DNA from 3 places in the Cobetia sp. MMG027 genome. Region 2 is predicted to be linked to each of the others. Evidence: predicted binding sites of a transcription regulator. Region 2 holds the regulator's gene; each other region holds the start of a gene.

Region 1 (4,200 bases), on a different contig from region 2:
CCTTGAGCGCGAAGGGCCTTTCAAGGAATGGCTGGGCATGCCGGATCTCTATCGCTTCACGCTGGTCGTGGAGGGCGAGAGCTACAGCTATCAGACCGAAGACAGTGAAGTGCCGGTCGTCGCGGGCGACATGGTGGTCTTCCGTTACAAGGAAACCAAGGCCGGCAAGTGGATCGACCGCAATTCCCTCGGCAAGGCCATCGACCCCAACTCGCTGTAAGGCGTCCACTTCCGGCGTGGCATGAGCGTATTGGCCAGCCACGACCGGGCAGGCTCGTCGCAAGGCGTCCTTGCACGGCAGCACCGCGGTGATGTGCCCGACCCTTCGCTGACACATCACCGCCCCGTGTCATTTTCCTGTCATATCAGCATGCTTTGATTCTGGCATGCTGCCATCCCCGCATCCCGCTTTAGCTGAGGCATCCACTCCCGAATCCGTCCAGGCGCTGGAGGCGTTGCTGCGTCTTCGCCAGTTGCGGATGCATTTCCAGCCCATCGTGGCGGCAGATGGCCGTGAGGTCTTCGCCTACGAGGCACTCGCGCGCGCTGCTGCGGGATGCAGCTTGCGCTCACCGATGGCGATGTTCGAGGCGGCTCGCCAGCATCGGCGCCTCGCCGAGCTGGACGGCCTCTGTCGTGAGCTGGCGCTTGAGCAATGGGCCGAGCAGGGCCTGAGTGAGCGCCTGTTCCTGAACGTGTCGCCGGAGGTGCTGCTGGACAGTGCGCATTCTCGGGGACTGACGCGTCATCTCCTGCATCGCCATGGGCTGCATCCGCATCAGGTCGTCATCGAGTTGACTGAGCAGACCCCGGGGCTCGACCCGGCACTGATGCGTGAGGCCGTCTGCCATTACCAGTCAATGGGCTTCGCCATCGCGCTGGATGACCTCGGTGAAGGGTACGCCAGCCTCAAGCTGTGGTCGGCGGTTCAGCCTGACTTCGTCAAGATCGACCGACACTTCATCAGTGGTATTCATCAGGATTCACTCAAGCGGCGTTTCGTGCGCTCGATCATCGACATCGCCCACGGCAGTGGCAGTCAGGTGATCGCGGAAGGCATCGAGCAGGAAGGCGAGATGGAATGCGTGTCTCAGCTGGGGGCCGAGTATCTGCAAGGCTGGCTGTTTGCGAGCGCCGAGGTGGACCCCGCTGGCGAGCGGGCCGGCCTCGAGCAGCGCCTGCGTCGTCTGAGTCTCCGCCGGCATGCCGCGCCTCTGGCACTCGGTGCCGGCAGCCTGCTGCGGCAGGTGGCGCCGGTACTGCAGGATACCTGTCTCGAGGAGGTGGCCGAGCGTCTGCATGCCGAGCCGGAATTGATGGCGCTGGCAGTGGTGGACGCGCAGCAGCGGCCGGTCGGCATGATCATCCGCCATCGACTGCTGGGATTGCTGAATCAGCGCTTCGGACCGGAGCTGCATGGACGACGGGCGATCCATGAGGTCATGCAGACCCATTCACTGCGTGTCGAGGAAGATGAGCCGCTCGAGCGTCTGTCGGCCAAGCTGCTCGGGCGCCGGGACATTCATCGTGACGAGGATTTCATCATCATGCGAGGGGGATGCTATCGCGGCCTTGGGCGTCCTCTGGATCTGCTGCGTATCCTCGCGGAACGTCAGCTGGCGGTTCGTGCTCAGTGTCCGTGAGCCTCTCCGGGGCGGCGGCCTTGAACATGACGTCATCCAATGGTCATGGCGGTGCCGTTCAATCGTCATCGTCCCCCCGCAAGCTGGCGTGAAGCCTTGACGCCACCTTCACGATGATGGATACCTCAGACAACAGAGGTCCAGGAGCCGACACCATGTCCAGAATTGCCGCTGCCTTCACACCTGCTGGCCTGCTGGTCAGCAACCTGAATGCGCTGATCGCCGAGTATCCGGCACTGGAGGCGCGCGTGATCAGTCATGCCGCCAGCCGCTTCTATCAGGTCCAGCTGGTACTGGAAGCGGGTGCCGATGAAGACGATGAGCGCAGTGAACTGTTGATGAAGCGTGGCAAGCCGATGCTGTTCCGCTCGCTGGAGGATGTCTACAGCGAGCTCAGGCGCGCCGGTCTGTCACGCGCCTGGCTGGTATCCCAGGTGGCCAACGACGAGATGATCGGCCGACCGCCTCAGTACCATCAACCGTTGAGCTCGCGCATCCCCTTGAGCTTCTGAGTCAGCGTCTCCTCTGGGGGACCCAGCGGCCGATACGCTCACGGTGGCGGGCAAAGACCCGATAGCCCACATCCAGCATCGGACGCAGCCCCGGCAGCAATGACAGCCTCACCAGGCGCCGATAGCCGAGCACCGCATAGAGGGCTCGGCTGGCGTCCATGCCGACATACCACTCCCCGCGCGCATCCTGCACGTGCAGGCGCCCCATCATCGTCTCGAAGCTCAGCCCCAGAGCATCTGGGGAAAAGTCCTTTGCACGAATGTCGACCGTCCTGACCCGTTCCCGCCTCGGGTGTCTCGCCAGCCAGGCGACCTCGCGCTGGCACAGGGGGCACTTGCCATCGTGATAGAGCGTGACCGGTGCACTGGCCTGCCAGATGCGACTCATGAGGATTCCTTGTCGGTCGTGGAACTGGAGGGCGCGGGATGGTAACCCGCGCGATGGGCACCGCTGCCATAGTCAGCGGCGCTGTCGAGTCGGGCGAGAAAGGCCTCGGCCTGTTGCAGCAATGCTTCGCGCTTTTCGTCCTTCATGCGTCGCCAGCTGCCATAGACCAGCGACATGCGCGGGTTGCGTGACAGTGATTCGCGATGGCGTTCGATGAAGTGCCAATAGAGACTGTTGAAGGGGCAGGCATGCGTGCCGGTGACCTTCTTCGGCGAGTACTGGCATCTGTCGCAGTGATTGGACATGCGATCGATGTACTTGCCCGAGGCACAATAGGGTTTGGAGCCCATCAGGCCGCCATCGGCGTGCAGCACCATGCCCAGGGTATTGGGCAGCTCCACCCACTCGCAGGCATCGACGTAGACCGCCAGATACCAGTCGCACAGCGCCTCGGGCTTCACGCCGCACAGCAGGGCGAAATTGCCGGTGACCATCAGGCGGCGGATATGGTGGGCATAGGCATGATCACGCGTACTGAGGATGGCTTGATCCACACAGCGCATGCCGCTGTCGCCGCGCCAGAAGACCTCCGGTAGATCCCGTGTCGCACTCAGGCGATTCTCCTGCTTGTAGCCGGGCATGCGTGTCCAGTAGATCCCACGCACATACTCTCGCCAACCGAGAATCTGCCGGATGAAGCCCTCGGCGGAGTTGACCGGTACCTCGCCACGTCGCCAGGCATCATCGACGGCAGCACAGACTTCGTGGGGACTCAGAAGCCCGATATTGAGCGCCGCGGAAAGTCGGGAGTGGAACAGGAAGGGGTCACTGTCATCGATGGCATCCTGATGGCGGCCGAAGTCTGCCAGGCAGTGCGCGAGGAAGTGAGCGAGATCGTCGAGCGCCTGGGCGCGGGTCACGGCCCAGTTGAAGTTGTCCAGATTGCCGAAATGACGCAGCTCGCCCTCGGCTCCCTCGCCGAAGCGGGTGTCCACCAGCGTCAGCACTTCGCGCGTCAGCGCATCCTGGCGGTGGTCATGCTGCGGTGGTGGCGGTGACTGGAAGTCGGCGGGAATCGGTTCGCGATTGTCATGATCATGATTGAACTTGCCGCCGGCGGGCTCGCTGCCTTCCATCAACAGGTCCGTGTCACGACGCTGTTCACGGTAGAAGTATTCCATGCGCAATTGCTTGCGTCCGTCGGCCCAGGTCGCGAACTGTGCCGGTGTGGTGAAGAAGCGGTGATCTTCCAGCACCACCCAGGGGATCTCGCCTTCCTCGCGGCGTGCGAGGAAGGCCTCCAGCAGTCGCCATTCCCCGGGGCGAGTCACCAGAATGCCGTCACACTGATGGAGCGCGGCCAGCCGCTCGGCTTCCAGGATCAGCGATTGACGATTGTCCGGGTCATCCAGGCGGCTTTCATGCACCTGCCAGCCGCAGTCGCGCAGCTCTTGTGCGTGATGGCGCATCGCGGCCAGCATCATCGCGATCTTGTGCGGATGGTGTGGCACGTAGCGGCCTTCCTCCTCGACCTCGCAGAAGGCGATCAGACTCTCGGCAGGTGCCTGCTTGAGGCTCGCAAGCTCGTGACTGAGCTGGTCACCGAGAATCAACACCAGCGGGCGCGCGAAGTCGTGACGGGTGGCAAGTTGCAGAG
Region 2 (4,200 bases):
TCCGGCCGCCCGAGGGCAGCCGCCTTTCACGAGATGACGAGGACGTCGCATGATTGATGCCGTATCGGCGCTGGTCCGCGGGACCCGCATGGTCTATACCCCCGGGCTACGCCGTTTCGTGTTCGTACCACTGGCGATCAACCTGGTGCTCTACAGTGCCACGCTGTGGCTGTTGTTCAGCCAGTTCGAGGGCTGGATCGATTACTGGATGCTCAAGGTGCCCAGCTGGCTGGAATGGCTGAGCTGGTTGATCTGGCCGGTGCTGGTGCTGAGTCTGTTGCTGGCGGTGTTCTTCACCTTCAGCCTGGTGACCAATCTGATCGCGGCGCCGTTCTACGGCATTCTGGCCGAGAAGGTCGAGCATCGACTGGATGGCACCCTGATCGAGGATGAGCGTGGCCTGGTGAAGATCGGGATCGACTCGCTGGGGCGCGAGATGGCCAAACTGGGTTACTTCATTCCCCGCATGATCGCGCTGTTCATTCTCGGCTTCATTCCGGGCCTGAATCTGCTCTCACCGCTGCTGTGGGGGCTGTTCTCGGCCTGGAGCATGGCGATCCAGTATCTGGACTATCCGATGGACAACCATCAGGTCAGCTTCGGCGACATGAAGCAGCGTCTCAAGGCGCGCTGGTGGCCGTCACTGACCTTCGGTGGTGCCGTGTTCGTGCTGACGCTGGTGCCCTTGGCCAACCTGCTGTTCATTCCCGGGGCCGTGGCGGGTGCCGTCCTGATGTGGCAGAGCCACTACCGACAGCTGCCTGCCCCGCGCCGCTGAGCCAGGCTTTATCGCGAGCGTTGACGAACGCAGATACCACGACGCCCCGCCGTGACCTCATGCAGAGGGCGCGGCGGGGCGTTCGTGTCAGTGGGGCTGCAACCGTCAGGCAGTCGTCGCGCAGCGGCGTTCCGCCGGGAAATGACAACGGAAGCGTGCGCCCTCGCCGGGCAGGCTGTCGATCTCCAGGCGGCCCTGATGGCGGATCAGCACATGCTTGACGATGGCCAGCCCCAGCCCGGTGCCACCAGTGGCGGTGCTGCGTCCCTTGTCGATGCGATAGAAGCGCTCCGTCAGGCGCGGTAGATGCACGGGATCAATGCCGTCACCGTCATCCTCCACCTCGACCATCACGCCCTCGGTGGTGCTCTGGCAGCGCAGCGTGATGTGGCAGCCTTCCGGCGTGTAACGCACCGCATTGAAGACCAGATTCGAGATCGCGCTTCTCAGCTCCTGCTCCTCACCCATCAGGGCCAGTCCGGGCTCGACCTCCACCGTGATGACATGTCGCTCCTTCGAGAGGCCTTCGGCATCTTCCCGGATACGTGTCAGCAGCTGCGCCATGTCGATGCGACGTCCTTCGCCCGACAGCTCGTCGGTCTCCAGGCGCGACAGGGTCAGCAGATCCTCGACGAGGTGCTGCATGCGGTCGGTCTGACTCTGCATCTGTCCCAGGCCACGCTGCCAGCGCGGGGGCAGGTCATCGGCATAGTCGGAATAGGTCTCGAGGTAGCCGGCCAGTACCGTCAGCGGCGTGCGCAGCTCATGGGAGACATTGGCCACGAAATCGCGGCGCATTTCCTCGAGACGGTAGAGACGGGTGACATCGCGCACCATCACCAGGCGCTCGTTGTCACCGAACAGGGTGATGGAGATCTGCAGGGTCAGGTTGTCGGAGAGCGGCGATTGCAGGGTCAGCGGCTCACGATAGGCCAGCCGATTGAAGTAATCGATGAACACGGGGTCACGCAGATAGTTGGTGACGTGCTGGCCGCGGTCGTGACTGGCCTTGAGGCCGATCAACTGCTCGGCAGCGCTGTTCCACCACTCCATGTCGCCGTGGTTGTCGAGCATCACCAGGCCATCGCGCATCGCTTCCGAGGATTCCTGGATGCGATTGAGGATGCTGCGCAGTCGCTCCTGTGCCTGACGCTGACCCTTCTGGTAGCGATACAGACGATCGAGCAGATCCCCCCAGACGCCATCGCCGGGCGGCGGCTCTTCATGGGGGTTGGTGATCAGCCAGGTGTAGAGGCTCTTGAGATGCTTGAGATGGACGAACAGGTACAGCGCCAGCCCCAGCGCCAAGCCCCAGCCCAGCAGGCCGAGCAGTCCGCCGACCAGCCCGAAGCCGCCCGCCAGATAGCCCAGCCGCCATAGCTCGTTCGTCCAGTAGCGCATCCGCGTCTCAGGCCTGGGCGCTGAAGCGATAACCGGTACCGCGGACGGTCTGGATCAAGTGCTGATGCCCCTCGCCCAGCGCCTTGCGCAGACGACGAATGTGCACGTCCACGGTGCGCTCCTCGACATAGACATTGCCGCCCCAGACCTGATCCAGCAGCTGGCTGCGGGTGTAGGCGCGCTCCTGATGGGTCATGAAGAACTGCAGCAGGCGGTATTCGGTGGGGCCGACCTCCAGGGAGTTGCCGTGTGCGGTCACGCGGTGGCTGGCGGGGTCGAGCATCAGACCCTCGACTTCCACCGACTCCTCGACGCCCTTGGGCGTGGTGCGGCGCAGCACGGCCTTGAGGCGTGCCACCAGCTCGCGTGGCGAGAAGGGCTTGGTGATGTAATCGTCCGCCCCGGCCTCGAGCCCCTGGATCTTGTTATCTTCCTCGCCCTTGGCGGTGAGCAGGATGATCGGCAGCTCCGCCGTGGTCTCGTCACGCTTGAGGCGGCGCGCCAGTTCCAGCCCGCTGGTGCCGGGCATCATCCAGTCCAGCAACAGCAGATCGGGCTTTTCATCGACGACGATGGCGTGGGCGTCCTGGGCATTGTCGGCCTCCAGCACGCGGTAATCCGCCATTTCCAGGGCGACGGCGATCATCTCGCGTATCGAGGATTCGTCGTCGACAATCAGTACGGTCTTGGAGCTCATCGCTAGATCCCATGCAGCAGTCGGCGCACGCGCCAGAATGACAAGTCGATGACGATTACAACCTGCTTATATGACAGTGAGATGACAATCGCCAGCTTGGCAGCTTGGCAGCTTGGCAGCTTGCCGCCCGGCTTGCCAGCGAGTCCCTCAACTCTCGCGAGGTGTGAATGTCACGCCTCGCCGCACGAGGAAGGTCGCTGGCAGACCGGATGAGGACTCGGGCCCGTTGGCCGGAAAGAGGGGTCAGGCAGCTGGCCAGGTCGCCAGCGCGATGCCCGCGAAGATCAGCAGGCCGGACCAGTGGTTGTTGAGAAATGCCTGGAAGCAGGGGCCACGCTCCCGCTCGCGAATCAGGCGCTGCTGCCAGACGAAGGTCACGGCCGCCGCGGCCAGCCCCAGCCAGTAGAAGATGCCCAGCGCCAGGTGCAGGCCGATGCCGATCAACACCGCCAGCATGCCCAGCTGCAGCAGACCGATCATCAGCGTGTCGGCGCGGCCGAACAGGACGGCGGTGGACTTGATGCCGACCTTGAGATCGTCATTGCGATCGACCATCGCATAGGCGGTGTCGTAGGCCACCGTCCACATCAGGTTGGCCGCGAACAGCCACCAGCCATAGGTCGGCACCTCCTCAAGCGTCGCCGCGAAGGCCATCGGAATCGCCCAGCCGAAGGCGGCACCCAGCACCACCTGCGGCAGATGATGGAAGCGCTTCATGAACGGATAGCTGGCCGCCAGCAGCACGGCGACGATCGACAGCAGCACCGTGGTCAGGTTGGTGAAGCACACCAGCACGAAGGCGGCCGCGACCAGCACACCGAACAGGGTCAGCGCCTCGCGCTCCGTGATGCGTCCTGAGGTCAGCGGGCGATCCCGGGTGCGTTCGACATGCTTGTCCCAGTGGCGATCCGCGTAGTCGTTGATCACGCAGCCGGCGGCACGCATCAGATAGACGCCAGCCACGAAGATCAGCAGCGTATCGCGGTCCGGTAGCCCATCGGCCGCCAGCCACAGGGCCCAGAGGGTCGGCCACATCAGCAGCCAGGTGCCGATGGGGCGGTCCAGACGAGTCAGGGCGAGGTAATCGGCCAGTTTGGACGGGCGGGAAGCGGATGACGCTGACATCAGGACTCCTGATCGAACGGCAGTGGGGAATCAGAGTTCCAGGGCGTGCTGGAACCGAGGGGTGAAACCTTCCTGGACCAGTACCCGGAAGCGACCGTGCGAGAACATCGAGCGGCGCATCCACAGGCTGGCGGTGCGTGCCAGCGGCTGCGTGCTGGCAAGCCTCAGTGGCGCCCGGCTGACATCGATGGCGCTGCGG
Region 3 (4,200 bases), on a different contig from region 2:
TGGCATGGATATCCACGGCGGACGCGGCGTGACGCTCGGCCCGCGCAACTACATCGGCGTGGCATATGCCGGCACCCCGGTCTCGATCACGGTGGAAGGCGCCAACATCATGACCCGCAACCTGATGATCTTCGGTCAGGGGGCCATCCGCTGCCATCCGTACGTGCTGGAAGAGCTGGCCGCCAAGGATGCCGATGACCTGAACGCCTTCGACAAGGCCTTCTTCCGCCATGCAGGCCTCATCTTCGGCAACGCGGCCCGCGCCTTCAGCCAGAGCTTCGGCATCGGCGGCAAGACCACCGGCTTCGACGCCGTCGCCACGCCTTATGCCAACCACATCAACCGCTTCAGCGCCGCCTTCTCGCTGTCCGCCGATGCGGCCATGGCCAGCCTCGGCTCCAGCCTCAAGGCACGCGAGATGCTGTCGGCTCGTCTGGGTGACGTGCTCTCCAACCTCTACCTGGCGTCCCTGACGCTCAAGCAGTGGCACGAATCGGACGCCTGTGAGCACGAGGAAGCGCTGTTCCACTACAGCATGCAATGGTTGCTGCATCGCACCGAGAAGGCACTCGACGAACTGCTCGCCAACCTGCCCAACCGTGCCCTGGCCACGACATTGCGCGTCGTCACGCTGCCGCGTGGTCGTCAGTTCGCCATGCCCAGGGACAGCCTGACCCGCGAGATCGCACGTGCCGTCTCCACCGACAGTGCACTGCGTACCAAGCTGACCGACAACACCTGGGACGCTCAGGACGAAGGCCAGAAGGACAATGCCCTCGCCCGCTACAACGCGCTGCTCAAGGATTACCCGCGTGCGGAGCCGATCTACAAGACGCTGGCCAAGGCCTATCACAAGGGCGAGATCCCGGCCGATGCCCTGTCACCGGAAGCGCGCATCGAAGCGGCGGTCGAGGCCGGTATCCTGTCCGCTGAGGATGGCGACTTCATGCGCGTCTTCGAAGCCGAGGTACTCGACATGCTGACCGTCGACCACTTCGATTTCGATGCCTTCGTGCGCAAGCCGATGGCGAGTGACGGCACAGCCTCCAACCCACAGCAGGACGCCGCCTGATCACCGGCCGACGCCCGCGTGAGCGATGCAAGACCTGATCGCTGATCGCAGAACCAAAAAGGCCCCGCTCAGTGAGCGGGGCCTTTTTATTGGCAGGAGGCGCCATGCTTCGCGTCATCTCGATCTCAGATATGACGCGCGAAGTGCTCAAGATCACGCACGAAGGCGTTCTTGTAGGTCTCGAAGTCCTTCGGGCGCGCCTTGAAGGTGCGCTTGATGCGCTCGCGATCCAGACGCAGCGGCTCGTCCAGCGCCGCGAGAGTGCCGACACGCGCCGCCGGATTCATGCCGACCAGCTCACGCGGGCGATCGCCTTCGGCCTCGGCCTCCAGCCAGTCGTTGATCCCGGCGCGACGCAGCACGCTGACCAGCGAGCCGTCGGTGAGACGCACCTGCAGACGACCATGATCCGCCAGCTGTGACACCAGCGCGATGCCGTGGTCATGGCCACGATGGACCGGCGGCGTCGCCCACAGGGCAAGATTCAGCCCGCGCGCATTCTCGTCGAGCACCAACAGGGCGGCGGAGTGGATGCGCTCGGCATCGTCCACCAGCGCGAACAGGCGAGCGGTCTCGTTCTCGAACCAGACACCTCGGACACCGGCATAGCTCACCAGCGCATCCAGTCCCCCCTCGCGGCCATGCACTTCGGCACACAGCATCGCCAGACACGCATCGCGCCGGGCACCGGCACTCACTTCCACCACTTTCATCGCATTCTCCGCCACAGGCATTTTCAGCGCGCAAGACTAGCACACTCGCCGGATGATCGCCTGATCCACCGCGCCCCGTGCAGGGCCGACGGTAGTTACCCGCACATGAACATCCAACCGTCATAAAGTTGTAAGGAAAGCCTTCTAGAGTCGTCTACGCTTTTCGGACGATCATCATAAGAACAAAAAAATGTTCGCTTGATCGTTCGCCATCGATCGACAGCAGTCAGCCTGCGCGACTCCCACAAGGCTGACCAGGGACCCTCTCAGGAGCTCGACCATGCGCCGCCCTACCCATCACGCAATGCTCAACACCCGTGGCACCCGTCATCTTGCCAGCCTCGCGCTGGCAGTCGGTTTCGCGACCGCTTCCGCCAGTGCCTTGGCCGCCACCGAAGTCGAGTGGTGGCACGCCATGGGGGGCGGACTTGGCAAGAAAGTCGACGAGATCGCGGCCGACTTCAATGCAAGTCAGGATGAATTCGTCGTCAAGCCGGTCTTCAAGGGCAACTACTCCGAGACCATGACGTCCGCCATTGCCGCCTTCCGGGCCGGCAAGGGCCCGGACATCGTGCAGATCTTCGAGGTCGGCACCGCCACCATGATGAGCGCCAAGGGTGCCATCATGCCGGTCCATCAGCTGATGGCGGACTATGCACCGTCAGAAGGCGCGAGTTTCGATCCGAAGGCCTACCTGTCTTCCGTCACCGGCTACTACACCGACACCGAAGGCAAGATGCTGTCGATGCCGTTCAACTCCTCCACCCCGGTCACCTATTACAACAAGGACATGCTGGCCAAGGCCGGTGTCGAATCCGTGCCGGCCACCTGGCAGGAGCTGGGTGATGCCCTCAAGAAGGTCGTCGATTCCGGCGCGGGCAGCTGTGGCCTGACGACCACCTGGCCGTCCTGGGTGATGCTGGAGAACTTCTCGGCACGCAATGACGTGCCCTTCGCCAGCCAGGCCAATGGCTTCGCCGGCACCGATACCCGCCTTGAATTCAACAAGACCGCCGTGGTCGACCACATCCAGCGCCTCGACGACTGGCAGGCCGACAAGCGCTTCGTGTTCGGCGGTCGCTTCGATGACGCGGCGCCGAAGTTCTACTCCGGTGAGTGCGCGATGATGATGGGCTCCTCCGCCAGCTATGCCGGCGTCAAGGAAAGCGCCAAGGGCTTCGAGTTCGGCGTGGCACCGCTGCCCTACGACAGCGACGCGATCGAGACGCCGCAGAATTCCATCATCGGCGGCGCGTCACTGTGGGTGCTGTCCGGCCACAGCGATGAGGAATACCAGGGCGTCGCCAAGTTCTTCCAGTACCTCTCCAGGCCCGAAGTCCAGGCCGACTGGCACCAGTTCACCGGCTACCTGCCGATCACCACCGCCGCGGCGGAGCTGACACGTGAGCAGGGCTTCTACGCCGAGAATCCGGGCACTGACGTCGCCATCACCCAGATGACCTCCGTGACCCCGACCGAGAACTCCAAGGGCCTGCGTCTGGGCAACATGGTGCAGATACGTGACGTGATCAACGAAGAGCTCGAGAAGATCTTCGCTGGCAAGGAAAGCGTGCAGGACGGTCTCGATCAGGCTGTCGAGCGCGGCAACAAGCTGCTGGAGAAGTTCGAGCGCGCCAACGGCTGAACACCGCCACACCATGGTGGGCCGCCTGGGCGGCCCACCATGCCTGGATGCCAGAGAGCGGAAAGCGCACCCGATACCGGTGCCCTTTCCCTTCTCTCCCAGCTTGATGGCGCATGGTTGGCCGAATCCGCGCCGACCATGCGCACACGACTGACGTGATCAGTCCCTCTTCCTTGCGAGACCTCAGCTGCATGGCCCATTTCAATCGACATCCCTTCACGCCGTGGATCCTGCTGGCCCCCCAGCTGATCATCGTCGGCGTGTTCTTCTTCTGGCCGGCCCTCCAGGCCATCGAACAGGCTTTCTATATCGAGGATGCCTTCGGGCTTTCACGTGAATTTGCCGGACTTGCCAACTTCCTCGCGGTCCTCGGCGAAGCGGAATATCTGGAGACCCTGTGGACGACGGTCTACTTCTCGTTTGCCGTCGCCTTCGGCGCCATGGCACTCGCCCTTGGGCTGGCCGTGCTGGCAGACCGCGTGCTGCGTGGCGCCAGCACCTACAAGACCTTCCTCATCTGGCCCTATGCCGTCGCGCCTGCCGTGGCCGGCGTCCTGTGGCTGTTCCTGTTCGACCCGACGCTCGGCATCCTGCCGGAACTGCTGTCCGCCATCGGCATCGACTGGAATCACAACCTCAACGGCAATCAGGCCATGCTGCTGGTGGTACTGGCCTCGATCTGGAAACAGATGAGCTACAACTTCGTGTTCTTCCTCGCAGGTCTCCAGGCGATCCCCAAGAGCCTGCTGGAAGCGGCCGCCATGGATCGC

The links. Region 2 encodes PhoB, which activates phosphate uptake and scavenging genes when phosphate is short. Its sites were predicted from a motif close to TGTCATANNNNTGTCANA; they were not measured.
Region 1: a site for PhoB is predicted at 1,674-1,691, ahead of PJK54_RS04620 (DUF6482 family protein). Genes of this name have one in related genera too.
Region 3: a site for PhoB is predicted at 1,904-1,921, ahead of ugpB (sn-glycerol-3-phosphate ABC transporter substrate-binding protein UgpB). Genes of this name have one in related genera too.

What each region holds. Positions count from the first base shown of each region.
Region 1 is NZ_JAQJIO010000003.1:116,982-121,181, forward strand. It holds gene PJK54_RS04610 (hypothetical protein) at 1-220, shown strand, start outside; gene PJK54_RS04615 (EAL domain-containing protein) at 387-1,643, shown strand; gene PJK54_RS04620 (DUF6482 family protein) at 1,799-2,155, shown strand; gene PJK54_RS04625 (thiol-disulfide oxidoreductase DCC family protein) at 2,157-2,543, opposite strand; gene PJK54_RS04630 (cryptochrome/photolyase family protein) at 2,540-4,200, opposite strand, start outside.
Region 2 is NZ_JAQJIO010000006.1:266,109-270,308, forward strand. It holds gene cysZ (sulfate transporter CysZ) at 50-778, shown strand; gene phoR (phosphate regulon sensor histidine kinase PhoR) at 884-2,179, opposite strand; gene phoB (phosphate regulon transcriptional regulator PhoB) at 2,187-2,876, opposite strand; gene ubiA (4-hydroxybenzoate octaprenyltransferase) at 3,120-4,001, opposite strand; gene PJK54_RS10405 (chorismate--pyruvate lyase family protein) at 4,032-4,200, opposite strand, start outside.
Region 3 is NZ_JAQJIO010000005.1:57,659-61,858, reverse strand. It holds gene PJK54_RS07740 (acyl-CoA dehydrogenase) at 1-1,072, shown strand, start outside; gene PJK54_RS07735 (hypothetical protein) at 1,198-1,785, opposite strand; gene ugpB (sn-glycerol-3-phosphate ABC transporter substrate-binding protein UgpB) at 2,066-3,430, shown strand; gene ugpA (sn-glycerol-3-phosphate ABC transporter permease UgpA) at 3,622-4,200, shown strand, end outside.